Regions from separate parts of the Alteromonas macleodii ATCC 27126 genome, predicted to be linked through region 1. Evidence: predicted binding sites of a transcription regulator. Region 1 holds the regulator's gene; each other region holds the start of a gene.

Region 1 (10,233 bases):
GTTTATGCACCATTACCAACATCTCAGCTTCGGCACGAGGAATGTCGCAGGCTTCTATAATTTCATCAATGCTAGCGCCTTGCTTGACTAAGTCCGCCGCACGCTGATATAGGCGTAGGGAAGGATCTTGAAGCTTGAGTTCTCGAAGCTGGTTTTCAATATCAGTTTGCTTTTCGTCTAACTCTTGAAGGTGTCGAGTGATCACCAACGTGCGTGCTTGCGCCTCAGTTTGTTGATTATTTGCATTTTTAGCAAGGGCTTCAGTGCGGGCAATAGCCTCTGCGTTAGCATGTTCGCTTTCGCTTAATGCAGAACGCAACTGCTTAATGTGTGAATACAGCACACCCATCGCGGCGATGAGTATAACTACAAGAATACACAGTATGAGTTCTAATAAGGTAGGTGCAGCAAGCTGCCAATCCATGGACATAACCCTTGGGGAAATGTAGGCAGTATTACAATCAATACCGCCTATTCATTTATTTAGATGTTGCTAAGCTCATCCCACTCTTCGTCGCTTAACAATTTATTAAGATCTACAAGAATAAGCAGTTCGCCGTCGCGATTACTTACACCTTGGATAAACTTAGCACTCTCTTCAGTACCTACGTTAGGGGCACTGTCAATCTCTGAAGATTTCAAGTAAACCACCTCAGCGACACTATCCACCAGAATACCAACCACCTGCTCGTCAGACTCAATAATAACGATACGGGTATTGTCAGTAATTTCTGTTGGCGGTAATCCGAAACGAGCACGTGTATCAATAACCGTTACTACGTTACCACGCAGATTGATAATACCAAGTACATAGTCAGGTGCACCGGGTACAGGGGCTATTTCGGTATAACGCAAGACCTCTTGAACTTGCATCACGTTGATACCGTAAGTTTCTTCACCTAAGCGGTACGTTACCCATTGAAGGACTTCGTCGTTGCTGTCGGTGGCGTTATTATTTATTCTTTCGTCGCTCATGAACCTGGCTCCCAATACTATGGCGTCTGGTCGTTACTGCCTAAGCCTTTGTTAAGCATAGATATTAATTCTTCAACGTCAATTAACGCGCACATTTTTTCTTTAACCATCCCTGCTAACCAGGGACGCTTACCTGTGGACTCGCGCCATTTAACATCATCGGTAGTCAAATTGACCGTATTGACTAGCTTTTCACTAGCCAGACCCCACGCACTTTCCCCTAACATTATAAGATATCGGTAGTTAAGCGATTGTGCGAGGTTTTCGTCATATTTTTCTGGCATTACCCATTTTGCAGAGTCAACAACACTTAGTTTAGACTCTCTGTGCAACATTACACCCATAAACCAATCAGGTTTTCCAAATAAAGGGCCAATCTTCTCAATTTGGTGGATCCCACCTAGCGACGTCAAAGGCACCGCAAGTGTTAACCCTGCAACCTCAAAGAATAGCGCCTGAAAGCGAAAACCGAGAGTATCCTTTAGTGGAACTTTTGTTTTTTCAGCGCGGTTTAACGCAGCTTCTTGTTCATTTTCTACTAAAGTTTCTGCGTGAGACTGTTGCTGTTCATCTTCAATTGTCTCTGCTTTTTGCGTTTCAATTAACGATGTAACCTTTTCCGCTATCGCTTCTTGTTCATTTGATTGCGGCTCACTTTCATTGGCGGTAGAAGCAAGTGCCGTTTCAGCCATCTGCTGAGAAGCCTGCTCGAGCAATTTTGCCGTGCGCGCAGTCACATCTTCCGGTGCTTCTGGCTCTTTGAGGAGACTATCAAGGTATGCCTCCATCACTTCTTCACGGGCAAAAGGCGATTGCTTGCTCATGTTCTCGTTATTTCTCCAATACCGCTAATAGTTTCTCGTACGCAGACACACCACGTGTTTTGGGGTACGCTGCGGAAATGGGAAGCTGTACTAAACTTGCATCCCTGAAGTGCGTGTCGACGGGAATAACCCCTTCCCACACGCGCTCACCATAGTCATTCATTAAGCGCTTTCGCGATGCAAGCGCCGCGTTAGTGCGCTTATCAAACATAGTTGGAATAATCACAGTATCAAAGGATTTGTCCAACGAACGTCCCATAATTTCCATGGTACGAATCATTCTGTCTAGCCCTTTAAGCGCCAGATACTCCGTTTGGGTAGGCACAATAACCTTGTCACACGCTGCAAGAGCGTTAACCATCAGCACCCCAAGCACTGGAGGGCAATCGATGATAGCAACATCGAATTCCCCTGCGATTTTTGCCAACGCTTTTTTTAGGACTAAGCCCATACCTTGTTCGCTACCCATCGTTCTATCTAAGGTCGCGAGCGCCATTGTTGCAGGAAGCACATATAAGTTGTCTAACTTTGTCGGGCAAAGACAATCCATAACATTATCGGCCGTAATGTCATTAGACTTAATAAAAATATCGTAAACTGAATGACTTGACGCTTCTGCATCGATACCGAAGTAATAACTCAGCGATGCATGTGGATCAGTATCAATCATGAGCACTCGCTTGCCTTGCTGTGCAAGCAAGCCGCCAAGGCTCACCGTAGTGGTAGTCTTTCCTACACCACCTTTCTGATTCGCTACTGTCCACACTTTCATATTTGCTGTTCCATTACTTTTCAAACTGCTATCGCATTTCGGTTTGAACGCAACTGCTCATATCATCAATGTTTATATTTTTACTGGATATATTGGCAACGGCTACAGCTTGAGGCATACCGTACACAACACAGGAATCTTGGTCTTGAGCCCAAATCGTTGCGCCTTTTTCCTTGAGCATTCGGCATCCTTCTCTGCCGTCAGCCCCCATACCCGTTAATATAATTCCTAATACATCCCCACCATAAGCTTTAGCCAGAGAACTGAAAGTGAGATCAACACTGGGCTTATAATTCACCTTGTCACTCGCACTTGCATCAACAATGGCAATGCGTTTATTCGCACCTATGGTTTCTAGCAACATTTGCTTCCCACCGGGAGCAAGATACGCATGACCTGGTTTTAGAATGTCGCCGTGCTCGGCTTCTTTTACTCTAATCTTACAGTTTGTGTCTAAACGCTGTGCAAATGCCGTAGTAAATGTTCCTGGCATGTGTTGTACAAGCAAAATGGGGTATGGAAACTCTGCAGGTAAAGGAGACAGCACTTTTTGAAGCGCCACAGGCCCGCCTGTAGAAGCCCCAATTGCCAAACACTTGTAGTGCTTTCCCGTCGCTCTTACAGACGAAACGGTTGGTTGTTTAGCTGCGTCTTTATGCCCTGATAGCAACCCTGATGTTTTAAAAAACGCCTGCTTTGGCGCATTATCAGGAAGCTTTCTTGCCTCTGTAGAGCGAAACGACGGACGCTTAAGACCAATACCACGACGCGCTATTAAGCGTACTTTTGTACACAACAAGCGCGATGCGTCTTTTCTGTCCTGCGCGATATCTTCAAATTTCTTAGGTAAGAAATCGAGCGCGCCCGCTTCTAACGCATCTAATGTCGCTTGCGCACCATGATGCGTAAGCGAAGAAAACATAAGAATAGGTGTAGGCCGTTTGTCCATTATGGCCTTTACAGCTGAAATGCCGTCCATGACAGGCATTTCAACATCCATCGTTATCACATCCGGCTTAAGCGCTTCTGCTTTTTCAAGTGCATCGCGCCCATTTCTCGCTTCCCCAACAACTTCAAGTTCCCTATCGCCATCGAGTATTTCTTTTACTCGACGACGATAAAAAGTCGAGTCGTCCACGACAAGGACTTTAAAGACCATGGATTATTATTCCTGTTAATTCATCGCCTTACTTGATGGGTTTACGCGCATACCGTTTAAGCAGGCTCGGAATATCTAAAATTAGTGCAATTCCACCGTCTGATGTAATCGTGGCTCCCGCCATACCAGGCGTGCCTTGCAATAATGCATCAAGAGGTTTAATAACCACTTCTTCTTGGCCTATTAGCGCGTCTACTACGAATCCTACTTGTTGTGTACCAATTTGCACTACAACAACGTGTCCCTTTTCTCTATCGATGTTTTTGGGACCTCGAATCAACCATTCACCAAGGAAGAACAACGGAATTGCTTTTGAACGAACTATCATTGTTAGCTGGCCATCGACCGTGTTGGTCTTTTTGATGTCCATATTTATTATTTCGTTCACCGCACCTAATGGTAACGCAAAGGTTTGTTTTCCTACAACAATCATTAGCGTCGGAAGAATGGCTAGCGTTAGCGGAACTTTGATATCCAGTCGCGTGCCTTTTCCTAGCTGTGAATCTATGTTCACGGTGCCGTTAAGTTGGTTAATTTTAGTCTTAACCACGTCCATGCCCACACCGCGACCAGAAATATCACTAATTTCTGTTTTGGTTGAGAACCCTGGCGCGAATATCAAGTTAAACGCTTCAACATCCGACATCCGTGCAGCTGCGTCTGCGTCTAGTACACCGCGACTAATAGCAATTTCTTTAAGCTTTTCAGGATCCATTCCTTTACCATCATCTTCGATGGTTAGAAGAATATGATCGCCTTCTTGAGATGCCGATAGCTGAACCGTACCCATGCGCGGTTTACCCGCTGCAGCACGGTCATCAGGCATTTCAATACCATGGTCGACGGAGTTTCTCACCAAATGCACAAGTGGATCGGCCAGTGCTTCAACCAGGTTTTTGTCTAAATCAGTTTCCTCACCCACAAGCTCAAGGGTTATTTCCTTCTTCAAGCTTCTAGCGAGGTCTCGAACAACGCGAGGGAAACGACCAAACACCTTCTTGATAGGTTGCATGCGGGTTTTCATTACCGCACCTTGCAAGTCGCCCGTTACCACATCTAAGTTGGCAATGGCTTTGGACATGCTTTCGTCGTTACTGTTGATACCCAAGCTTATTAGCCTGTTTCTCACTAGTACGAGTTCACCCACCATGTTCATAATTTGGTCAAGGCGCTTGGTATCTACACGTACTGTAGTCTCAGCTGGAGGCGCAGCTGGTCCGCCTTCTTCTCATCTTTTCTAGGCGCTACTTTTGGTGCAGCAGGCGCGCTTGCTTTAGCTGGCGCTGCGGCGCTAGGAGCAGGCGTCGCTTTTGGCGCAGCTGGCGCTGCTTGTTTCGCTTTTTGAACCGCTTCTGTTGCTGCCTTATCTACAGGAGGCTCTGGCGCCTTTGAAACGGCTCCCTGCTTGGTAGGCCCTTGCCCTGAACCATGCAGTTGGTCAAGCAGTGCTTCAAATTCGTCATCGGTGATTTCTTCATCACCAGCTGCACTCGGCGTAACTGGTGCTGGAGCTGGTGTATTTGCCTTTGGCGCAGCTTCTTCACCACCAAACTTGCCTTTGCCATGTAAATCATCGAGCAGCGCTTCAAATTCTTCGTCGGTGATATCGTCGTTATCACTAGCGGCAGCAGGTGCAGCAGCCTTTGCAGGTTCGCTTTTAGCCGCTGAGGACTGTCCTGGTGCCCCAGAGCCATGAAGCTCATCAAGCAGCGCTTCAAACTCATCTTCAGTGATTTCGTCAATACCGCCGCTATCACCAGAACTTGGTGCCTGTGCAGTAGGCTCTTCAACAACTAATTCTGGCTCTTCAATCGCGGGCTCAGGTTCTGACGCCGGCGCGCTTTGTTCACCAAAAATATTCTCATCTGGAGATTCCGGGCGACTTAGTTTGTGTAACAAGTCTACTAGGTGTGCATCTGCTGGCTCTAATGGATCCCGAGCTTTCACTCGTTCAAACATTTCAACCACAACATCTGTGGCTTGCAGAATAATATCCATCAGTTCAGGGGTTAGTGTTCGTTGACCGTTACGCATTACGTCAAAGACGTTTTCTGCACCGTGACAAATTTCTACTAACTCGGTAAGAGACAGGAACCCTGCTCCCCCTTTAACTGTGTGATAACCACGGAAAATTGCATTCAGCAAATCCGCATCTTCAGGATTGTTCTCAAGATCAACGAGCTGTTCTTGTAATTGTTCAAGTATCTCTCCAGCCTCAACTAGAAAGTCCTGTAATATATCCTCGTCAACATCAAACGACATGCGCCCGCTCCCCTAAAAACCTAAGCTAGACAGAAGATCATCTACATCATCTTGGCCTGACACGACGTCGTCGCGCTTATCGGCATCAATGATAGGGCCTTCTGCCTCTACACCATCAACCTTATCGGCCTTAACGCTAGATGGTTTAGTTTGTTCTGCACCGTCGCGTTCACCAAACATGGTAAGCATGTTAACTAAGCTGTCTTCCACTTCTTTAACCAAGTCGATAACGCGGCGAATAACCTGACCAGTTAAGTCTTGATAACCTTGAGCCATCAATACTTCTGTAAGTAACTGTGTAAGTTTAGCTGACTGTGCCGAACCTTCTTCCAACAATTCGTCTAAGTCTGCGCATAAAGCCTTGAATTCACCCAACTCTATTTGGCGATTCATCAGCTTCTTCCACTCAGGCATAACCTTTTCGATGCGCGCCGACAGCATTTCAGCTATAGGCATGCTCGCTTCAACTGCATCCATAGTAGTATTAGCAGCTTTTTCAGTTTCTTCAATTACGTAGGTTAGGCGGGATTGTGCATCGGGAATATCATCGGTCGCGAGATTTTTAATGCGGTCGTCTATTTGGAAATTATTCAGCGCGTCATGGAGCTGACGCGTCAGTTTCCCTACTTCGGCAAATAACTCAACGTTTTCTTTCATTGAGGCCGCTTCTAATAGGGCATTGGCTGAAGCGTTGTCACCCTCTTCAAGGTAGGTGACAAGCTGTTTTGCTTCTTCCAACGAAATTGGAACGTTTACATTCGTTGACATCCAGTAAACCTCATTTCTCTGGTGAGCGTCTGGATCAACCTAAACGTTCGAATATTTTATCTAATTTTTCTTTAAGTGTTGCTGCAGTGAACGGCTTAACAACGTAGCCATTAACACCTGCTTGCGCAGCGGCAACAATTTGCTCTTTCTTCGCTTCAGCAGTAACCATAAGTACTGGTAGGTGCTTGAGCTTGTCATCGGCTCTAATCGCGCGAAGCAAGTCAATACCCTGCATTCCAGGCATGTTCCAATCGGTAACTACGAAATCGAAATCACCTTGCTGCAACATAGGCAATGCAGTACTTCCGTCATCCGCTTCCTGGATGTTGGAAAAACCCAAATCTTTAAGTAGGTTTTTGATGATACGTCTCATGGTAGAAAAATCATCGACCACGAGAATTTTCATGCTTTTGTCCAAAATAGCCTCCAGTGAGGGGTTAATTGTTATTAATTTCTATTCTTCGTCAGCTTGCCACGACTTCATTCGTGATTTGAGTTTTAACATGGCCTGACTGTGAATTTGACTGACTCTCGATTCACTTACATCAAGAACCTCACCAATTTCTCTTAGGTTCAGCTCTTCATCATAATACAGCGAAAGTACAATCGCTTCTCTTTCAGGTAATGTCGTAATTGCATGGGCAAGCGCTTTTTGGAAAGCGCCTTGCATTAAATCTTCCAGTGGTGCGTCGCTACCTCGATTTTGCTCTGTCGAAATAACATCTTCTGACACACCTAAATCTTCAATACCTACCAGCTTTCCGGCATTTACTTCATTAAGCATTTGGTGATAGTCCTGCAAGCTTACATTAAGCTTATCAGCAATATCAGAATCTCTAGCATCGCGACCTGTTTCGCTTTCTACTTGCGAAATTGCTTCAGTGATCGCTCGGCCATTTCGGTGAACTGAACGCGGTGTCCAATCCCCTTTGCGAATTTCATCTAGCATAGCACCGCGAATGCGAATACCGGCAAACGTTTCAAAGCTGGCTCCTTTTGAACCATCAAAGTTTCGCGCGGCTTCTAATAATCCAATCATGCCTGATTGAATTAAATCGTCTACAAGAACACTAGCCGGCAATCGCGCTATCAAGTGATGCGCTATACGCTTAACCAATGGCGCATGTCTTTCGACTAACTGCGCTTTATCGGTTTGTTGTTGATAAGCGGCTGCCTTGCTGTTCAACGCTGACTTCCTACGGCTTTTTCTGCAACTAATTGTTCAATGAAAAACTCTAAATGGCCACCTGGCTGCGCTGGAATAGGCCATGTTAAGGCTTTACTCGCCAACTGTGTTATTGCAACGGCTGCCGGTGAACCTGGGTAAGCATCGACAATGGCTGTTTGTTTACGCACTGCTTTACGAATGTTCTCGTCAAACGGTACTGTCGCCACTAATTCTAGTGCAACATCTAAAAAACGCCCTGTCACTTTGCTTAATTTACTAAATAGCTCTTGGCCTTCTCGCACGTCGCGCACCATATTAGCCACAACTTTGAAGCGGAAAACACCGTGCTCTCTATTCAGAATTTTTATCAATGCATACGCATCTGTCAATGAAGTAGGCTCGTCACACACAACGACCATGATGTCTTGTGAGGCTTTTGAAAAGCTCAACACCATGTCTGAAATACCTGCCGCTGTATCAACGATTAGCACGTCAATTTGCGAGCGCAGCTCACTAAAGGCACGAATTAGGCCAGCGTGTTGCGTTGGCGACAATTCTGCCATCGACTGCGTGCCTGATGTGGCAGGGGCGATCTTTATTCCGTGCGGACCGGTCACTAATACTTCATCAAGTGTACATTCGCCGGAAAGCACGTGGGATAAGTTTTTCTCAACACGCAAACCTAACATAACGTCTACGTTAGCAAGACCGAGGTCCGCATCGAGAACCATTACACGTTTACCTTGCTTCGCCATGGCGATAGCGGTGTTCAATGTAATGTTTGTTTTACCTACGCCACCTTTGCCACCGGTGACGGCGATTACTTTGATTAACCGTGATTGCTTCATTTTTCTTAAGCTACTCGCTTGGTCGTCAATCATACTGCTTATGCTGTTTTAATTGCGTTGTTACCACTAGTATGATTCAAACCGTACTTTTTATAAAGCTTTGCAGCAGCGGAAACCAAAGATTTCGCTTCTGCAATCTTAATGTCTTCAGGTACTTTTTGACCATCGGTGACATAACTAACCGGTAATTGGTATTCAACCGCTGCACTAAGCACCTCTCCTAAAGAGTAGCACTCATCTAACTTTGTGAAAATACAGCCACTTAGTTCAATATCATCATACGCTTGAATGATTCTCTGCAAAGCAGGATATTGCGTATTTGCTTGCGCTACCAAATATTTTTTAACATTTGGCATTTGTCCGTTATCAAACTGCTTAATTTGTTTAATTAATCGACTGTCTCTTTGACTAAATCCAGCCGTATCAATCAATACTAGTCGCTTATGACGAAGTTGGAATAATAAATCCGCAAGTTCTTCACTAGTCTGCGCTTTTCTCACCGTGCAGCCAATAATCTTTCCGTATGTCGCTAGCTGCTCATAGGCGGCAATTCTATACGTATCGATGGTAATCATCGCAACCGACTCTGCACCGTATTTTTGCGCATAGCGGGCAGCAAGTTTCGCAACGGTAGTTGTTTTACCGGTACCTGTTGGTCCTACTAATGCAACAGCACCTTGTGCGCTAAGTATATCGTTTCCTGTCACATTTATGCGATTAGCCAATAGGTTAAGAAGATATACCCATGCATCTCGTTCGTTGTAATGTGACGGCGTATAGCTAATAAGCTGTTTCGCTAACGCGTTGCTTAACCCCATATCGGTTAAACGGGTGATTAGATATTGATGAACAGGTTTTTGACGTTTGTTCTTAGCTTCCATCAAGTCGGCCACTTGATATTGCAATACATCGCGAAGAGACGCTAGCTCTTCCTTGATTTGCGCAAGCTCCGCTGACTGCGTCACAGAGGTATCATCCATACTTGACGCTTGATGCTCTGGGAAAGCGTTCTGACGAACTGGTTCATGAGAAGACTGCTGTGCTTCTACGTCGTCAATAAAGGCTTCTGAGAAGTCTAAGTGCGAAGCAATTTCATTGGCGTGCTTAGCATTCGCTGTCATTGGTTGGTTGGGTTGCGCGGGACTCGCTACGCCATTATTTCCACCGTGCTGCTTTTCTAGCAGTGCTTTAAGGCTATCAGGACCGTCGTCACCAATGATTTCGCTCAAGCTAGGCACTGCCTTTTGACCAGGTGTTTTTGCAGCGGCTTGTGGAGACGCTTTCGGCGTAAATAACTTCGCCTCAGGTTCTTTGTCGTAGGCTGCGACAAGCTCAATACCGTCAGCGACTTTGCGATTTGACATGATCACAGCGTCACTGCCCAATTCAGCTTTAACTTGGCTTAACGCCTCACGCATATCTTTGCCGAAGAAACGTCTAATTTTCATTGCAACCTC
Region 2 (10,233 bases), 1.1 Mb from region 1:
ACTGAGCTTATTCAGCGAATTGATATAGCCAAAACATGTCTAATTTCAAGATTTTGCCCTGCGACAAGAAGCATAAGGGGCACGACCAAGGCGCTTGGGTCGTGGCAAGGCTTGCGTATAATCTTCTTATAAGTTTTTAAATTGGTAATATTGTGAGTCGCTTTCAGCGTGTAATAGAAAGTAATGAACGTTTATTTTGGACATTGCACAGTGCAGGCTGGGCAGGGTTCGCAATAATTTATTACATCGGATCTTTTCTCCATGATGTTCGACCCATTTGGGTTTTCATCATCATGCTTAATGCCTATGCAGGATGGTTGCTAACCATTCCGCTTCGCTACATCTATCGATGGGCAAGAAAGCAATCTCCGCTCAACATGATCATCATAGTGATTGTGTCGTGCTACTTAATTGCTTTGCTATGGGCCGTGGTAAAAAACATTAACTACTGGGAAATCTACAAGCACGGATATCGCCCAGACGAATGGTATATGTATTTTACCAACACTATTAACTCGCTAATAATGGTGGGGTGTTGGAGTGGTGTGTACTTTGGCATCAAGAACTTCCAAATGCTTCAAAAAGAGAAGCAGAACGCGTTAAAGGCGAGTACCATGGCGCATCAAGCTCACATAAAGATGTTGCGCTATCAACTCAACCCGCATTTTCTCTTTAATACGCTTAACGCTATCTCAACCCTTATTCTTTTAAAAGAGAACGACACAGCAGAAGCGATGGTGTCGCGTTTGAGTGACTTTCTACGTTATTCATTAGACAACGACCCGATAAAGCGAGTACCGCTAGGTCAGGAAATAAAGGCATTACGACTCTATCTAGAGATAGAGAAGGTACGTTTTGACGATCGTCTAGAAGTGCTATGGGACATCGATGAAGGGTGTGAAAGTGCACTTGTGCCGAGCATGATCTTGCAGCCCATTATTGAAAACTCAATAAAGCACGCCATATCTAAGATGGAAAATGGTGGTCGTATAGCGATTACGGCACGTACATTTGGCAATGATTTGTTAATGGATGTTGCCGATAACGGCCCTGGTGCAGATATCAAAGACGGAACACTTAGTCGAGAAAACGGCGTAGGCCTAGCCAATATAAAAGAGCGTTTGCAATCCCTCTATCATCGTAATTTTGCATTCTCTATAGAACACAATCAGCCTTCAGGCGTGCGAGTTAGAATACGCATTCCCTATGAAGTTAAGGACGTATAACATGACAAAGCAAGTGATTAAAACCATTGTAGTGGACGACGAACCTTTAGCACGCAAGGGCCTTCGTGCCAGGTTAGAGCGTCATGATGATGTACAGGTGCTTGCAGAGTGTCAGAACGGCCTAGAGGCTGTAAGTAGCATTTCTCAACATCGTCCAGATTTGGTGTTTTTAGATATTCAAATGCCTGGCTTAAACGGCTTTCAGGTTATTCACAAGTTGCGCGAACTGAAACAGCCCATTCCCATGATCGTTTTCGTAACTGCATATGACAGCTACGCAATAAAAGCGTTTGACGTGCATGCTTTAGATTATCTGTTAAAGCCAGCAGACGACGAGCGCTTAGGTGCGGCGTTAAACAAAGTACGTGAATATTACTCAACTCAACATCAAGATGAGCAGTCACAAAAATTGGTAAGCCTTGTTGCTGAGCTTACTGGCGATGATTGCGAAGAGATTTTACGCAAGTTAGCTAATGGTGAGCCGGTTGAAACCAATCCATACCCAGATGTATTGGCTATTAAAGATGGCTCAGAAGTAACGCGCGTAAACGTTCAAGACATTCAATGGATTGATGCTGCAGGTGATTATATGTGCGTTCACGCACTGGATGGCATGCATATAATGCGGAAAACCATGAAAGAACTTGAGCAGGAACTCAACCCACAGTTCTTTGTTCGAGTGCACCGTTCAGCTATTGCTAATATCCGTTTTGTTAAAAAGTTAGTGAGCCATATTAGTGGCGAGTATCATTTAATACTTCAAAATGATACAGAGCTTAAAGTGAGTCGCAGTCATCGTGATAAAGTGAAAGCGGCAATGAAAATGTAAAGAGGCTTGAGCATTAAGTAGTATAAGGCGGTGTTTTATTATAAAGCACCGCCTTTTTTGCTTTTACAATCTATAAATGTTTCAAATTAAACAGCGTCTGAACCATCTTACTTAGTCGCAGCTGTATCTTTCGTTCATTAGGGTGCGCATAGCGTCAACCCGGGCTTGATTGAGGGGCTTTGTTTCTTCCCAAGTTTTGGGTAGGGGTACGGTAATAGGGCGCTGATTAACTTCACCAACCATTATGTTGGTGACGTCGCTTCCTACTAAGCTTATGGCGAATTCGCCAAGAGTAGTGGCGAGTAGTCGATCCTGTGCTACCGGCGAGCCGCCACGTTGGACATGTCCCAAGGTTACTGGCCTAACGTCGTTGATATTGTGATACTGCAAAGCTTCGGTTAATCCTGTTAAGCCATTAGGCCAAACGTTTTCAGCTACTACAACAATAAAACTGACGGGCCCTTTCAAAGCACGCTGCGCTTTTATCTGGTTTACGATCTTTTTGATTTCAGTCTCAGCGGATTCAAAAAACTCAGGAACAACCACATAGTCAGCCGCAGCGGAAAGGGCACCATTTAATGCTAAAAAGCCAGCATTGCGACCCATTACTTCTACAAGGAAAATACGTTCGAACGCATCAGCTGTATCACGAACTTTATCGATAGAACTCATGGCGGTATCTATTGCGGTAAAGTAGCCTATAGTGGCATCAGTGCCCGCTATATCGTTATCAATTGTTCCCGGAATACCAAGAATCTGGCCATCCCATAGTTCGCTCAACTTTGCTGCGCCGCGAAAAGATCCGTCACCACCGATTACAATAAGTGTGTCGATCTCGGCCTGTCTCAAGTTATCAGCCGCTTTTATAAGCCCTTCACGATTTTTAAATTCTTTACACCTTGCGCTGTGTAGTATGGTGCCGCCTTGCTGGATAAGATTGTGCGTTGAATCAAGAGATAGAGGAATAAACTCTTGCTGTAGTAATCCGTTGTAGCCGTGCTTGTAGCCAAGCAAGGTAAAATTAGCTTTCTGACACGCAATAATTGCGGCACGTATACATGCATTCATACCTGGGGCGTCGCCACCAGAGGTTAAAATTGCGACACGTTTTGACACATTAAAGTCCTTCTTTTTACAGGCAATGCCATTAAAGTAGAGTAAAGGCTGTGCAACGTAAAGTTCTCTATTGCGGATATTTATTGCGTAATATCAAAGTAAAATTCAATTTTTCGGTACACAGCAATAAGCGTTTTTACTTGTCACGACGTAACTAACGTAAAAAAGGAAATACTATGCGTTCATTGTTGGTTGTTGTCTTTGTTATTTTTCTTACTTCATGCAGTTCTAAGCTGGCCTATAACAACCTGGATTGGTGGGTGTATTGGTACATGGACGACTACATCGAGCTTAAAGATGAGCAAGAGGAGAAGTTTGATGCGCATTTACAAAACTGGTTGAGCTGGCACAAGAAGAGTGAACTTATTCGTTATAAAGCGCAATTAGAGGATATAAAAAAGCAGATTCAGAATGACACCCTTAATTCGAGTATTGTTTATAACAACCTTGAGCTAGCTAGATCGCATTGGGAGCGCGTACGAGACGAGGTCAGTCCTGAACTAGCGGCTATGGCTAAAACACTCGATGATGAACAAGTTGTCACCCTATTTGCGGCATTAGAAAAAGACAATAAAGAAGAAGAGGAAGAGCGACAAGAGGCGCTGGAAAAGTCTGAAGCAGAGAGACTTAAAGATAGAATTGAGCGAATACAAGAAACAATAAGTGAGCGTATTGGAGATCTAAGTAAAGAGCAAAAACAAATTGTTAGCACCTACGCACAACAATTTATTTCTACAGGTGACGCTTGGATAACGTATCGCAGAAACATTCAAAATGCGGCAAGAAAGCTATTCGTTTCGCGCAAGCAAAACGAAAGGTTTGAGCAAGAATTGGTGTCGCTAATGCAAAATCCGGATAATTATAAAAGCGATGTGTACAAGCAAAGTAGTGCTCATAATATGACTGTGACAGCAACGCTACTGGCCGAGATATTTTCAACTCTTTCAGAGAAACAGCGTCAAACACTGATTGAAAACGTGGATGAGCTAATCGAAACGGTTGATAATTTTATGGATTAGTTAGTAATACTTTGGCTCAGTACTCATTCAGCTCGGTCGATACAGTACTGGCCTTCTCGTAATACAAGAAGAAAGCTGCGACTTATGGTGGTAGCACTCAGTACTAAATAAGGTATTAAGTTATAATTCTTTCCAGTCGATTTTAAGAACTTTACCTTCTTCGTTAGCAACGAAAAGGGGAAGTTCGGTCAATTTAGTGTTTTTTTGTTTTAATGTTTTAAGGTTCTCGTAGGAATACTGCCTCTGTACATGCCACTCTACCTTATTCCTTGATTTGTATTCTAAATCAATATTCCACCTACCCAGATAAGAAACCGCGCTTGGTTGAAGCGAGAAAAAGCAGCCATCGCATTCGGGTTTTTTAAAACGTCTTACCCCAATGTTCGAAAATGCTGGAGTTATCGATTTTAAATAGTATTTGCCAGTTTTAACTTTGACGAGTTTTGGGAGGTGTTTCTCGTTAGCTTGACTACCCTCGAATTGCTGTGTGCTAGGTACTTTTAATCCGCGAATAACAAATATTTCACCACTGTTTAGCTCTTCAAATGTCATTCTGTGAATACCAGCATCGGCTAGTACAAAAGACTCGTTCTGACCTAGCGCCTGTTCATTGGCGCTAACCGCGTTGATTAAAATTGCCATCAGTAAAAAAACTAACAATCTCATAGCTCACCAGTTTTCTAATTCAAAAGCCAATATATTTAGAGAGTTCATCTCTAAGGTTGGTGTATTTTTCTTTGTAAGGCGCCTTAAGTGACATATCGTCAATCAATTTAAACAACCGCTTACACTCATTAATGAGTTTCATTTCGGCTTTATCTTCTTTGATTGCAATTTGTAGAAGACATTGTAATAGATTAAGCGCAACCCCTGTATTTACAGGAGCAAAGCCTTGAGCAAGGGCGAACGAAGCTTTAGCACGTTCGTAATCTTGCTGCTGATAGTGTTGAATGCCTTCGCGGTTGAACTGTTGATAACTGGCTAAGTTTTTCTGAGCATTGAGGGCTTGCGCATCAAGCATGTTTAGACTGTTTTGGTCGAGCTCATCCTGTCTTGAAGTTAAAAGTGCATTCAACTGTAGCGCATCATCAAACTCACCCAGTTTATACATAACGTTAATACTGTCAGGAATAAACGCAGTAGGAACTTCCGTGTACTTATCATCAAGAAGCGTTTGTGACGTTGTTAAGTGGCGTTTGGCATCAATCAGCTTGCCGTCAATAGCACTAATTCTAGCGTTGACGATTGTACCAAATATATCTACGTCAAAATCTCTGTCCATTTTTTGAAGATGTTCATCGAACTTTCCTCGTTGCAGAGTAAGTAATGCTTCTTGCTGATACTTATTGCGCTGGCGCTTGTCGTCTGCAAACTCTGCGACATCTAAAAGGCTTCGGATAATACCGCACCAGTGTAAACTTGTTTTGTGAACGGTTCGTTTTGATAAATCCCAGATCGCTTGGCTTGAACTCGCTGCCAGCACTAAATCGTCATTTTGCCGACCTATCTCACAGGCTTTGAAATGCCTGGGTAGGGAGTAGGGCGACAGTTTTATTGCCTCTTTTATTGCATCTAGTGCTCTGTCGCCAGATGTCGTGGCTTGGTGTGCTTGCGCAAGAATATCGTGAGCGTCTGCATTGAACCGGTTTCGCTTTAGCGTTCTCTTGGCAATTAAAATCGCTTTCTCATACTCCTTTAAAAGCAAGTAAGTTTTTCCAATAGCTATTTGCGCCCACAGCACGGGTTTTCCGTCAATGTAGTCACGTAACACATCTAGCGCTTTATCGGGTTGCTTTATACGCCAATATAGCTCGACTAATAGCTGTTCACAGTGACCTTTATAGTGGGAAGGGGCGTCAAGTAACGCTTCGATATGGTCGATCGCACTGTTTATTTCACCCTGTTCAACGAGACTAAACGCTTGCTGGAGAAACTGTCTTTTTTGCCACGCACGAACAATACGAGACTTCAGCTGAACTTGAGAAAAGGGCTTAATTAAAAAATCATCGGGTCTACGTTCAATACTGCCTAATACTATCGGTCGAGCGCTATCTGCGCTTATCAGAATGAACACCGATGTGGGACTGATAAGCCTTCGAGTGCGCAACTCTTCAATGAGCTCATAGCCATTTTTGTTGTCAGCTCCCAAGTGTAGATCACAAATGACAATATCAAACTTATGCTTTTTACATAGTGATACCGCTTGTTCAGCAGATGACTTCGTAACTACATCAGATGCGCCCATCGAATGCATCAGCCCCTTCAATAAAAGAAGGAAAGGGCGTTGGTCTTCAACAATCAGTACTTGTTTGTTGCTAAATTGCATTTCAAATCCATGAATGAGCGCGCGATTACTTTATAGGAGTATATCTAATTCTAGATAATAAGCTTAAGAAAAACATTATCTTGCCGAAAACATAAGTATACAAATGAAGTTGTAAATAAGAATGTCGCAAGAAACTGTCGAAGCTCGTGAGCAAATACCTATTGACCCCAGTATATACTGGGAGCGCAGTGGTGTGCTTGCTAAAGCATCTGCGCAGGGAGCGTTGTTCTCTTTATATCTTGCTATGCAGCAACATAGTGTTGCCGAGCCATTTGAAATTGAAGCGGTAGCGTCAGAATCTGATGATAAAAGCAGCATCGAATCCAAGCTTGCATCGTTAAATTATTATAGAAGGCCATCGCTAGCCGCTAATGAAAGCGAATGGGGCAGAATGCGCGTTTTGTCTGAGTTAGTATCTCAAGACTATGCGGCAGCAAGGTTATATTTAAGTATGAATCCCTCTCCACTTTCACAAACTGATGATGCTAAACGTCTACCCGACGATGTAGTAGATAATTGTAGTTTGGCAACACAAAAGCGGTTGAAAAAGGAATACGCTAACACCGTGAAGGAAGATAATACGCTGCTATACGATATCCTTTCATCACAAGATAAAGAATACCATTCACAACAAGAAAATTCGTCACACTTCACATCTTTTGAGAATATTGCATAGCAGTCATTTCAATTCGTTGTTGCGTGCTAAGTTTGGGTTGACGTAGGAGCGCTAATTCGTATCCGCCCTAGTTTTTATCATTCCTTTTTGTTATATTGCGCGCCGCATTTTTGCACTGGTCTTACGCTCCAATCAGCAAAGGTTAAAATATGTCTAAATATATTGTATGCGCAATGTATAAATTTGTTGCGCTTGAAAACTTCAAAGAAATCCGCCAACCGCTTCTCGAAACAATGGAAGCTAATGGCATTAAAGGTACACTTCTTCTTGCCCACGAAGGGATAAACGGTACGGTTTCTGGTACCCGCGAAGGTATCGACGCATTACTTGCTTATTTAAACAGCGACGAGCGTATTAATCCTATTTCTTGCAAAGAATCTCTTCACGATGAACAGCCGTTCTATCGCACCAAGGTAAAACTGAAAAAAGAAATTGTGACCATGGGCGTTGAGGGTATTGACCCTCGCAAAACCGTTGGTACTTACGTAAAACCTAAAGACTGGAACGCACTTATTAGCGACCCAGATGTTACGGTTATTGACACGCGAAACGGTTATGAAATTGAAATTGGTACGTTCAAACACGCTATCGACCCTAAAACCGAAACGTTTCGTGAGTTTCCTGAATACGTAGCGAAAGAGCTCGACCCGTCAAAAAATAAAAAAGTGGCTATGTTCTGCACCGGTGGTATTCGCTGTGAAAAATCGACGGCTTACTTGAAAGAGCAGGGGTTTGACGAGGTTTATCACTTAGAAGGCGGTATTCTACAGTACCTTGAAGATGTGCCGAAAGAAGAGTCATTGTGGGAAGGCGATTGCTTTGTATTTGATAATCGCGTTGCAGTTAACCACGACTTAGAGAAAAGCCATTATGAGCAGTGCTACGCGTGCAGACTTCCAATTACTGAAGAAGACAAGCAGAGTGATAAGTATGAGCCGGGTGTAAGCTGCCCACACTGCTTTGGTACCCATACCGACGATCAAATTGCTCGCTTTAGAGAACGTGAAAAACAGGTTCAGCTGGCAAAAGAGCGTCAACAAGAGCACGTAGGAACGGAAGCGCGTTTGACCATGGAACAAAAGCGTCAGGAAAAAGCAGAAGCTCAACGTTTACGCGCACTTAAAGCAAAAGAAAATCAGGCGTAGACAGCTAGAAAGAAGGGCGTTACACTCGTGCTTATTGCAGTTGAAATAAGGAATGCGAGTGAGCACTCAACTTTCAGAATCTAAAATTGAAGAAATTAGAAAGGACTTCAGCTTTTTCGATCGTGATGGCAACGGCCAAATCGATTTGCCGGAGTTCATCGAGCTTCTAACCGTTATTTCACCAAAAACGAAAGCTAGCCACGTACAAGAAGGCTTTAAGCTTATCGATAGTAACGACGACGGTTACATCGACTTTGAAGAGTTTTTGGAGTGGTGGCAAGAAGGATGGTGGGAATACTAAGTTTAAATTTAGTAACACTTATCGTCGACTGAGGCTTTTCGATACGCTAGGCTAAGCGTGGAAACGAGGGCTAGGCCACGTAAAAGAGCCAATTGAAAACGAGTGCTTTTAAGCACTCGTTTTTTTATGTGTTGAGTTTGGTGATTTGTGTTGAGGGCGAAATGTAGCGTCCATACGATAGCCTTCACTATTGGCGTTGTTCCTTGTGTTCACATTCAGAGTTGGAGTGCTCAACACTTGATCTGACGTTTTTTATAACAGAGCGAGAACAAATCTGACAGTCTCTAGTGTACGTATAGCAGAGAATTGTCCTTTCCCATGAAAACACAGAGTATAGTTTTTCAGGGGAAACGGGTGTTACTATGAAGTCCCAGTAATAAGCTGTTACCCCCACATGTGGTGGTTCGGTCAACGAGGAATGAGATAAAGAATGGAAGCAAAAATTCAACATATTAAAATAATTAATAAAATTTACTCTTTGTTTCATACCCCATACATTTGTACGAATAATTGGGCGGTATATTTGCTATCGGACAAATACCAAGGTGATAGGCCTTTGATCACAAAGGCTATGGTTTTGCTATTTACAAGCTTACTTGATGTGGTGAGCTCACACAGCAAGAAAATAGATGGCTTTAAAAATGAGGCTGTATCAAAAAATCAGCTCCATTTAGTTCGCTATTGCAAACAATCTTACGAACTCGTTGACTCAATTATCGAGCTATGGAGTGCTTTTACCGAAGAAGAACAAATATTCATACAAGATTATAGAAATCAATTGGTTCACGGTTACCTCAATGGGCAAAATGAGAAACACATCAGAGTCAAATACATCAAGAATGGTGAGCTTAATGTTAAGTCTATGCCAGAGCGAGAATATAGATTGTTAATTAGCCAGATACATGAAAGAGGTTTGTTTGGTGATGTAGTGCTTGAGCTTGTTATGGGACTAATGAACAAGAAATACAAGTACTGGAAAATTTGGGATGAATACTCTGATAGACATGCTGAGATATATGAAAATATGCTATCAGGCAAAGAATCTAATTGGATAAGCATTAGAGCCTGATTATTTGGCTCATACGGTAGCTGCTTGTAAAGTAGGGCTAACAATCGTATCAAGTCGCTCGCAGGCTCGCTGGGACATCAAAACTACGGGGCGATTTAGTTTTGGTGCTTCGCAAGTTTGTCCCAATCGCCGCTACGTTTTGCTGCTGCCCCTTGTGCGGGCGTTATATTTAGGACTTACCCAAACTTAGTGGACATCTCCTATAACATGGATGTCCACTTTTAGTGGGTAAGACCAATTTCTATCATCATGGAGTGATCACATTGAGCCAAATCTGTAGTATCGATGACTGCACACGAGAAGTTTTTCAAAGCACAACTGAGTGTGTCCTTCATTGCAAGAAAAATGACTACTCTCACGATTTCCAAAATAACGGCATTTTGAGAACGTTTTATGATGCATTAATCGAGTATATAACTGAATCGGCTTTTGAGTGGAAAAAACCTGACAACCCAGAAATAGTAAATGCCGAGTCATTTAAAAATTACCTTCAGGAAGGTGTTGGCAGTGATGAGGTTGTCAATTT
Region 3 (10,233 bases), 580 kb from region 1:
AACATTTGGGTAAAGATTACGCACCATTTTCTCCTTTTTCTGATGGTGGAAATGCCTTTCACTCTGGACGACTGTTTGCTTGTGCTAATACCTGTACTGAAGAAGATAATAAATGGCACCTGACACTCAATGTTCCCAGTGATGAACACATATTGTTGAATGGCAAAGTAATGAAAAGCAGCGTGTCGTGGACAGATAACAATGATGGAAGAGTCGTGTATGTGGGTAAGCAACAGCCAATTATTACCGATGATGTGGTTGCCCTAATTGATCCCGGGCTTCCTGAAAGCATTAAAGCTTCGCTAGAAGAAGATATACCCAACATGATGGCGTTTTTCTCCCATTCTCTTAATCCGCTTAAGGGCGAAAAGCCCATGTTATTTGCCTCTTACGCAAACGTAGACGATCACTCTACACAAGGTGGAACACTACCTAACCAGATATTTATGCATTGGAACAGACAAGACTTAAATGAGCAGGCCAAAAACAGCAGCTTTGTTAACCAAACACTTTGGTTCTTTGCTCACGAAGTCGCCCATTTATATCAGCCTGGCAGTACCGAAGGTGTATCAGAGAACGAGGATCAGTCTTGGCTGCACGAGGGCAACGCCGACTACTTTGCGGCAATCGCCATGAACTTCCTCTACGAAGACGCCAATAGCTATGTTGAAAGCCGAATGACCCGCGCTTTCGAGAGCTGTACTGAAGGGCTGGCGCAGACAACGCTGGCTCGTGCTTATAAAAACGGACACTTCAATCTTTATTATTCATGCGGGATGATAATGCACCGCGCCATCGATAGCGTGGTGCAACAAAAAACGTTAGGTGAGGAGTCGCTGTTCACCGTATGGAAGCGACTTCAAAAAGCAGTGAATAATGGCATGCCGCCTGGTACAGCGACGTTCCTAACCTTGTTAGAGCCCTACAATGCACCTGAACTTATCAAAGCCATCAACAATGCAACGAGCGATCATGCTTTCAAAGCCATTCAAGGAATTGAAACTTTGTACCAGTTACCTGGGTAGGCTACTTAATGAAGTAGCCTATTGCTTTATATTCGCCATCAACTTCCACCATAGAAAGGGTCTCTACTTTCATTGTGGTCTGGGAATCAAAGTCAGTGGTGAACGACAAAATTAGGTAGTTTCCTTTAGGCAATCCAGGCAGTGAAGTTGGCGCTTGTGCTAACGCGATTTCCCTCGACTTGGCCGCCCCCAATGGCTCCCTGACTAGCTGCATCGCCTCGGTCCATTTAGCGATTGAAATACCGCTTCTAAAAATAGCCCCACTCTCTTTCCAACTTTGTTCATATTCACCGCTGTCGATAAGTTCCAGCCAACTTGTTGCATCTTCAAGGACTTCGCTACTGACATTAACTGGCTTGCCAGCTTCAATTACTTGGTTGCTACCATTGTTTGCATTGACCGTTTGCGCATAATAAATAGCAACGAACAAACTGATGGCGAGCGCTAGCGTGATCCAAAGAACATGTTGGGGATTCAACGACGTTGGCCGGTCACCCTGCAGCTTAATTGAATGATGAGCTGCGGCATTCTCGCCCGCAGTAGAAGTTTGCGAGGTTGGCTGCCCTTGAGCATGACTTGTAGTGGCATGGGTTTCACCCATTAAAAGCGCATCGGGCGTCGTTTCGAAAACTGAAGCAAGTGCGCCTATTGAATCGTGTGATGCAGATTGTGTTTTCTCAATTCGCTGAATAGTACGCAAACTCAATCCAGACACATCTGCCAGATGCTGCTGACTCCATGCCCTAGCATTGCGAAGTTGTATAAGCTTTTGACTGTCTACTTTCATATCCATCTCGCGCTTCCTCCTGTTAGCTGCGATTCACATACGTTAAAAACGTAACGCGGTTAACAGTAAGAAATATCCATGGTCAGTGATACGACAGTTTTACGCCAACCCTGTGACAAAGCAAGCCTGATGGGCACGTCAACGTTCTTATTCTTTTGCTACCAGCATTCTCGTTGTGAAGCAAAGAAGGCCTACTAGTGCTAATCGTCTTGTTAACGCAGGGCATAGGTACTCAATCCCCCCACCTGCAACCGCAAATCAAATGAGCTAGTATTAATGACTTATCACAACGCAATGCGTACAATACCGCCCCCCGAAAAATAGGTTGGTGATTTATGAGTTCAAATAGTCAATTTTCAGTTGGTCAGCGTTGGTTAAGCAACACAGAAATAGAGCTGGGGTTAGGTGTCGTTATTGGTAGCGACTTCCGTTCTGTCGAAGTGTTGTATCCAGCAACAGGCGAAGCGCGAAAGTATACTAAGCAAGATGCGCCGCTTACGCGACTAATTTTTGAAATTGGCGAAACGGTCAAAAGCCAAGACGGCTGGGAAATGACCATTACTGAAAAAGAAGAAAGCCAAGATCTTTTCATCTATCACGGGCTTCGCGAAGACACCAAAGCGCAAGCGCGATTACCTGAAACCATGCTAGACAGCCACATTCGCTTGAACCAACCTGAAAAGCGCCTGTTCAGTCAGCAATTAGACAACCCTAAATGGTTCGATTTGCGCGAGCGTGCTTTAGATCATCAATACGATTACTTACGTTCAAACACCATTGGTCTTGCAGGTGCGCGCATATCGCTTATTCCGCACCAACTCCACATTGCGTCAGAGGTAGGCGGCAGACACGCACCTCGCGTATTACTTGCCGATGAAGTAGGTCTTGGTAAAACCATTGAAGCCGCGTTAATTATTCACCAGCAGCTTAAAACAGGCCGCGCAGAGCGCGTGCTTATTTTGGTTCCAGACTCGCTCATGCACCAATGGTTAGTTGAAATGCTTCGTCGCGTTAACCTTCCTTTTGCCATTTACGATGAAAGTCGTTGCGAGGCTATAGAGAAGAGCGAAGGCTTACAAGATGACGAAACATCTGACGCGAGCGCTGTGAATCCATTTGAAAACGACCAGCTAGTACTTTGTAGTATCGACTTCCTAAGCAAGAGCGAAAAACGCCAGCAGCAAATTCAAGCTGCAGGATGGGATTTAATGGTTGTCGATGAAGCCCATCACCTTGCGTGGTCAAGTGAGGCTCCCTCTGCCGAATACTTGTGTGTGGAAGCGCTGGCAAACCAAACGCCAGGCGTATTACTGCTTACCGCAACGCCTGATCAACTTGGTCACGAAAGCCACTTTGCCCGCTTGCGCCTGCTCGACCCGGCTCGCTTCCATAGCTACGATGCATTCTTAGATGAAGAATCGAAATACAGCCAACTGGCCGATGCGGTAGCGCCATTACTTTCAGACGCCGAGCCTAACGACAAACAACGCAGCAAACTCGCAGAATTCGCGCCTGACGTAATGGAACATGCGGGTGATTTAAGTGCGCCGGAAAATCGCCATGCGTTGCTGCACCAACTTATCGATTGTCACGGCACAGGTCGTATGCTGTTTAGAAACCGCCGCGCCAATATCGAAGGCTTTCCGATGCGTAAATTAAGCGCTTACGAACTGGCTTTGCCTGAGGTTTATTCAGATGCAGTGAGCGGCGGCGACTTAACCTATTCACTGTATCCTGAACGTATGGCAAGCGTGGTTAACAGCTGGACCAAGCAAGACCCGCGCGTTGAATGGCTGCTTGATTTCATGCAAAGCGTTAAGCCAGAAAAGATTCTGCTTATTTGCGCAAGCGCCCGTACAGCGCAAGAGTTAGGTGAGGTTATTCGCACGCAAACCGGTATTCGCCACAGTGTATTCCACGAAGGCATGAGCATTGTGGAGCGCGACAAGGCGGCCCATTATTTTGCTGATGAGGAAGACGGCGCACAAATTCTACTGTGTAGTGAAATTGGTAGCGAAGGTCGTAACTTCCAGTTCGCTCATCATTTGGTGCTGTTCGATTTGCCTATCACGCCAGATCTGCTTGAACAACGTATTGGTCGTCTTGACCGTATTGGCCAAACCCAAACCGTACAAATTCACGTGCCGTATTTAGCGAAAACCGCGCAGCACGTATTACTAGATTGGTATCACGAAGGGCTGAATGCCTTCGAAAAGACCTGCCCCACGGGCTCTGGTGTATTCGACGACGTTAAGCCTCTGCTTATTGGTGCGTGCTTACACCCTGACGATATGAGCGCGCGTGACGAGCTAGTGAACATGAGTGTTACGCTTAATAGCCAGCTCGTAGCGCAGCTTGAAGCCGGTCGCGATCGTCTCCTAGAGCTTAATGCTTCGGGAGAGGGCCGCGTAGAACAACTGCTTGAAGACATTATCACCCTTGATAGCGAACAAGATTTGTCGCGCTTTATGGGTCGCGTATTCGATGCTATTGGTGTTCAGCAGGACGAAAAAGGCAATGACTGCTTTATTCTTATGCCAACTGAATCGATGGTGAGCCAGCTTCCAGGTCTTGACCCAGAGGGCATGACGGTTACTTACAAGCGCCGTGTTGCCACCACGCTAGAAAACGTGCAGTTTTTAAGTTGGGATCATCCACTTGTGCATACCGCCATGGACGTAGTACTCACCGACGTGCACGGAAAGAGCAGCATGGGCTTTATTGCCGAGCCGTCTTTGCCAAAAGGCGCTTATTGGGTTGAGGCGTTGTTTGTGCTGCAGGCGCAAGCGCCTAAAGCGCTTCAGTTAGGCCGTTTCTTACCTCAAACGCCCGTGCGAGTGTGTTTAGATGCGCAAGGAAACCCGTCTGAATTGAGCTTCGACGTTAAGCGTAAAATTGGACGTAAGATCTCGGCTCAGCTTCTAAAAGCCTTGCAACAGCCGCTTGAGCTTGCCATTGAAAAGGCGCGTAAGCTTGCCCATCAGCAAGCTAACCAAAAGCAACACGACGCACTTAACAGCATGCACAGCACGCTTAACGAAGAAATACAGCGCTTGCGCGATCTTCAAAAGCGTAACCCAGCAGTACGTGACAGCGAAATTGAGTTTATTGAAACGCAAATGAACGCCCTTGATAAAGTTATTCAGGATGCAGATGTTCAGCTGGACGCCATTCGTATTGTGGTAAATAACCCGTAACCTCGAAAGGTTAAACATTCAAAAGCGACTGTGAAGTAACGAGTACATAATGGCGAACCCAAGTTTTGTTTATAACCCACCGATGACACCTTATCTTGATATTTTGTATCAAGATGAGGACATGGTGGTTGCGCATAAACCTAGCGGGCTATTGAGCGTTCCGGGCAAAGCATTAGAGCACCGCGACTCGCTGATTAGCCGGGTGAACCGTGTGTATCCCACCGCCACAGTAGTGCATCGCTTAGACATGGCGACTTCGGGTATTTTGGTGCTGGCGCTTAATAAAGACAGCCATCGCCATATCTCGAAACAGTTTGAATTACGTCAAACTAAAAAGCGCTACTTCGCTCGGGTTCATGGACATGTAGAACAAGACAGCGGAGAGGTTAACCTTCCCCTTATTTGCGACTGGCCAAACAGGCCAAAGCAAATGGTAGACTTCGAGCGCGGTAAAAAAGCCGTAACGCACTTTGACGTCATTGAGCGCACACTGGATGAAAAAGAGCGACCCTATTCTCTCGTTGCCCTTTATCCCATTACCGGTCGCTCTCACCAACTGCGAGTACATATGCTTGCTTTGGGTCACCCTATTTTGGGAGATAGACTCTATGCGCATGAAGAAGCGTTATCCATGGCGCCTCGTTTACAGCTTCATGCTGAAAGCTTGAGTCTTTCGCACCCGACACTTGGGCATTGGCTGCACTTTAATGTCGCCATCCCTTTTAGTCCGTTTTGCCCAAAGCCGCTCTCAGAAAGTTTTGAGTAGCGTTTTAACGCTATTCAACTTTATCAATAGACTCCATTTTAGTTTTAACGCACCCTGCCGATAACCTTCGTATAACGCTTGATGTACGAATTAATTTGATGCTGTCCAAGCTGAATAGATCCAGATTAAGGTAAAGGCAAACCACATTTTATGAAAAGGCACGCTCTCCTTTTAACATTTGCTGTTATTGTTTCGCTATTGCCTATGACAGCTCACTGTGACTTTTTCACAGATGTTAGTCACGCCTATCTGCCTGGAGAAGTGAAACCTTTGATGATTGGAGAAGTTGAATCCCCAATTATTGAAATTGAAGCGCAAACACCATTACCTTTGGGTGTGGCTATCATACTCACAGAGCCTTTTCCCTCTAGCCTTACGCTCGCGCAGGGAAATAGCCTTGCCAACATGCTTGCTGAAAAAGGCTGGAATGTAGTGATAAGTCCGTTTAATTTGCCGGTCAATGTCACGTCCCAGCAGAACCTACCTGCTGAATCTACAAACACCGACATGTCAGACTCTGAAACTACGTCTATGTCAGCCCAAAATATCCACCCCAGAAGTAATCAACTTACGCAGTATCTCAATTTTGAATCAGCAACTTCAGCGCTGAGTTTACAACTCAATGCATTGAATAATTATTTACAAGACAATTCAGGCTACCGTATGGTCATTGCACAAGGCATGCTGGCCACAACTTACTTGTCCGTCGTAGAGCAACAGCCTCAACTTCATCCAGACACTTTCGTAGCCATTTCACCTTTTTGGCCAGAAGAATCAACGAACACATTAGTTATAGATAATATAGCGCAGTCCAGCTTTCCAATATTGGATCTGTCACTAAGTGGATTTAACGACTGGGCGAACAGTACCACGCAAAAGCGAAAGATTAGCGCAAAAAACGCACTAAAGATGCACTATCGGCAAATAATTATTCCCAGCAATTTATTAGCCTTTAGTATAAAGGAGTTTCAGAAATCCCCTCATATTCAGATAGTTGCAAATAGCACTATTGGTTGGACTCGCCACCTAGGCTGGTAATTCGATAATTAACCGATTACGCTAAATTAGTATCCAAAACAATTACCTAAATTTAATGGTGTAAATAGCAAGCCTCTGTCCTAAGCAGTAAGATTGTTATGAACTATAATACTTTTAGCAAACATAAACGGTTGAGTTACTTGTGAGTGTTCAAGATTTCGTAGATAACAAAGCAAAGCAGCTGTGTTTCTATTTGAGAGCATTTTGGCAAGGAGAGCTTCCTATCGAGGAGATCGAGCTATTCTTTTGGGATAGTATGGAAGAATGGGGGCAAATTGATTACACCTTAACGCAGCCCTACACACAAAAAGAACGGGTTTTTTGGCATTTACTTCACCAAGTGCATTATTGGAATGAAGACAAGCTAATTAACGACCAGTTTCTTGTAGATGAACTAAATAACTGCGTGAATTTCCTTGAAGGTTTGGGTCATTGCCCACTCGACTGCGTAGGCATTCGTCCATAGTAAAACTTTCACTTCAACGCGTTATTGCTTCTCACTCTGGTTCATGGCTCAATATGCTTTTGTATTCTTGCCTAAGGCCGCAGTTTTGCTCAACGCTTTAAAAACGTTTAACGACAAACGATACCTCAGTATATTTCTTTTCGGCATTTCCAGTGGCTTCCCTTGGATCATGATTGGTTCAGTGCTATCTGCTTGGCTCAAAGATGAAGGTTTGTCTCGCTCGGCCATCGGCTTATTCGGCATTATTTTCGCGACATACTCTTTTAATTTCCTCTGGTCTCCGCTTGTCGACAAAATCAAGCCCCCACTATTAGGTCAACGACGAGGTTGGATTTTCGCTATGCAAGGCTGTGTAGTTTTGCTGTGTTTAGTGATGTCTCAACTCACTGCAGACCAAGATTTGTTTTATGTTGCATTAATCGGTTTGCTTATTGCTATTGCCTCAGCCACGCAAGATATCGCCATCGATGGTTTTCGCATTGACTGTATTGCCCAAGACGACAAAGACGGCATGTCAGCTGCGTCTTCAGTAGCCACCGCTGGCTGGTGGACAGGTTATGGCGGGCTTGGTGCTATCCCGTTCTTCTTGGCTGACATGACATCTTGGACTTGGCCAAACATTTATCTTTTACTCGGTGCTCTCATGGCTTTATTAATGTGCGCCACGTGTTTAGCGAACGAGCCACAAATTGACCGCGAAGCCTTGCTTGAAAAGATAACAGCCAAAGATACAAAGCAGCCTCCCGTTTTTCACTGGATACAAACTACTCTGGTCACGCCATTCGCCGAATTTTTCAATCGAAACGGCGTTAAATTAGCGGCGTCGTTTTTACTGTTTATCTTTCTATTTAAAATCGGTGAAGCCTTTCTAGGCCGCATGAGTATCGTGTTTTATAAAGAAATTGGCTTTTCTAATAGCGATATCGCTACTTACTCAAAATTGCTCAACTGGTGGGTAACCATTGTGTTTTCACTGTTAGGTGGATTGGTTAACATTCACTACGGTATTTACCGCGGATTAATGATTGCGGGTGTGGCCATGGCCGCGTCTAACTTACTATTTGCACTGATCGCGCAAACAGGCCCTTCCACATCTCTTTTAGCCATAACCGTTATTGTCGATGGCTTTACAGGGGCTTGGAGCACCGTTGCTATGGTCGCGTTTATCTCACTATTGTGTAATCGGGCGTTTAGTGCAACCCAATACGCACTCATGGCTTCCCTGAGTGTTGCGGGCAGAACCTTGGTCGCTTCTAGCAGCGGCTTTGTTGTAGATAGTCTTGAAGGCAATTGGAGCTTGTTCTTTATTCTCACAGCAGTCATGGTAATTCCCAGCCTTTGCTTTTTGTATTCAATTAGGCACCACATAAAGCGCGTTGAGTCACCGTAATTTTATTCTACTTCCTTGCAAGTTAGCGTTAGTTGCCTACATTTAAGGTAGGTATCTCTACCGCGTATTACTTGCAAGGATGAACGTGAGCTCAAACCAGGCTGGCCAGTCGCAGCGCAAATCATCATCAATTTCGCGGACATTCACTTTTTCAAAAGTGAGTGTTACAGCACTGTTGATCGCTATGGTTGTCATTGCGGTTTTAATCGCGCTGATGAGCAAGCAACAAGCACTCATAACAGCCTTAAAGCAGCAGAGTTATTTAGAGGATAATATTCTTGCCACTGAGTCTAGTATCAATCAATTTACGTTTCGGATGGAGAGCAGCGCGTTTTCTGGACCCGCGAATTACACTATTTTAAAGCGCGAGCTACAAGTCACCGTTCAAGGTATATCTGAATACCTTCGCAGTAGTGCAGGCCAAGCAATCTCGCCCACAGTCTTATCCGAAAGAGACTTTGCAATAGCAAAAGAAGGATTGAATAGCGCGTCTGCACGACAGGTCGCGCAAACCACACTAGATTTACTTCATACTCTTATTGAGTTACCGATAGCCGACGCAACTCAACGTATTCAACAGCAATTTAGCCTGCTGCCTATGATCAATGCCATGCAGGCGGAAGAAAACGCGTTGTTACTGCGTATTCAGGCGTTGCGCAATAAGATGCTTCTCACTACTATTTTGGGCGCAGTCGTCATTGTACTTTGGTATTTTATTGCATGGCTTTTTTACAAAAGTAACGCAAACAAGTCGCCTAAAAAGTTTGGTAAATCGAAGTTGAGACTTGCCATGGTGGATGACGATGGAGATTTGCAAAACAAAGAGTTTTTGCAGCTGATTAGCCATGAATTCAGAGCGCCAATAAGTGCAATTATCAGTGCTCTTGAACTTATTCCTAACATGGAAGAGCAGCGCACCAGACTAATTCAGCAGGCTGAACAATCCAGCTATCGACTTCTTAATCTTACCAACAACCTTACCGATGTATTAACCAATAACACTGAAGACGACCTGCACTTTTCAGATGTCGACCTAATCAGCTTGCTCGACGAATGTATCTCGCCGTTTTCTGTACGCGTAAAAGACAAAAAAATCGAATTTAATATGCACTGTAGTCACAGTGTGCCCCATTACGCAGAAACGGATCCTGTCGCCCTTTCTAAAGTGGTAGTTAACATTCTTGATAACGCCGTTAAATTTACGGCTAATGGACTGATCGACGTCACCGTTACAACCTTGGTGAAAAACCAAGGGATTTTTCTCGTTATTATAATTAGTGATACTGGAATAGGAATTGATGAGGCGACGCAAAAACGCATGTTTGAACGCTTCTATCGCGGCGAACACTCAACTGGCCAACGTTTCCCGGGTGCAGGGATTGGCTTATCTGTAGCTAAACGCAGCGTTGATAAGCTGGGCGGTGCACTACAGGTAACCAGTACAGTTGGAGTGGGTACAGAGTTTAAAATTTTACTGCCTCTGAAACCTATTGAGGATCTTCCCGCTACAAATTCAGCACCGTCTAATGCGACCTTCGCCGTAGTTGACGATTTAGAGATATCT

What was found. Region 1 encodes FliA, which starts transcription of late flagellar genes. Its sites were predicted from a motif close to CTAAAGNTNNNNNNNNNNNNGCCGATA; they were not measured.
Region 2: the regulator FliA is predicted to act here: its motif matches at 6,579-6,605, upstream of MASE_RS09435 (VC2046/SO_2500 family protein).
Region 3: the regulator FliA is predicted to act here: its motif matches at 5,812-5,838, upstream of MASE_RS02540 (DUF3530 family protein).

Annotation. Positions count from the first base shown of each region.
Region 1 covers NC_018632.1:1,151,517-1,161,749, reverse strand. The annotation lists gene MASE_RS04935 (DUF2802 domain-containing protein) at 1-424, opposite strand, end outside; gene MASE_RS04930 (chemotaxis protein CheW) at 484-975, opposite strand; gene MASE_RS04925 (chemotaxis protein CheW) at 993-1,799, opposite strand; gene MASE_RS04920 (ParA family protein) at 1,807-2,571, opposite strand; gene MASE_RS04915 (protein-glutamate methylesterase/protein-glutamine glutaminase) at 2,600-3,730, opposite strand; partial or broken gene MASE_RS04910 (chemotaxis protein CheA) at 3,759-5,992, opposite strand; gene MASE_RS04905 (protein phosphatase CheZ) at 6,005-6,760, opposite strand; gene cheY (chemotaxis response regulator CheY) at 6,795-7,178, opposite strand; gene MASE_RS04895 (RNA polymerase sigma factor FliA) at 7,215-7,946, opposite strand; gene MASE_RS04890 (MinD/ParA family protein) at 7,943-8,809, opposite strand; gene flhF (flagellar biosynthesis protein FlhF) at 8,815-10,224, opposite strand.
Region 2 covers NC_018632.1:2,216,083-2,226,315, forward strand. The annotation lists gene MASE_RS09400 (Mpo1 family 2-hydroxy fatty acid dioxygenase) at 1-5, shown strand, start outside; gene MASE_RS09405 (sensor histidine kinase) at 153-1,226, shown strand; gene MASE_RS09410 (LytR/AlgR family response regulator transcription factor) at 1,228-2,055, shown strand; gene MASE_RS09415 (ATP-dependent 6-phosphofructokinase) at 2,167-3,171, opposite strand; gene MASE_RS09420 (DUF6279 family lipoprotein) at 3,348-4,190, shown strand; gene MASE_RS09425 (hypothetical protein) at 4,311-4,856, opposite strand; gene MASE_RS09430 (response regulator) at 4,876-6,516, opposite strand; gene MASE_RS09435 (VC2046/SO_2500 family protein) at 6,638-7,192, shown strand; gene trhO (oxygen-dependent tRNA uridine(34) hydroxylase TrhO) at 7,342-8,337, shown strand; gene MASE_RS09445 (EF-hand domain-containing protein) at 8,390-8,638, shown strand; gene MASE_RS09450 (hypothetical protein) at 9,069-9,707, shown strand; gene MASE_RS09455 (hypothetical protein) at 9,932-10,233, shown strand, end outside.
Region 3 covers NC_018632.1:571,889-582,121, reverse strand. The annotation lists gene MASE_RS02560 (gluzincin family metallopeptidase) at 1-1,025, shown strand, start outside; gene MASE_RS02555 (DUF4019 domain-containing protein) at 1,027-1,818, opposite strand; gene rapA (RNA polymerase-associated protein RapA) at 2,148-5,009, shown strand; gene rluA (bifunctional tRNA pseudouridine(32) synthase/23S rRNA pseudouridine(746) synthase RluA) at 5,059-5,775, shown strand; gene MASE_RS02540 (DUF3530 family protein) at 5,926-6,813, shown strand; gene MASE_RS02535 (hypothetical protein) at 6,956-7,279, shown strand; gene MASE_RS02530 (AmpG family muropeptide MFS transporter) at 7,323-8,669, shown strand; gene MASE_RS02525 (response regulator) at 8,755-10,233, shown strand, end outside.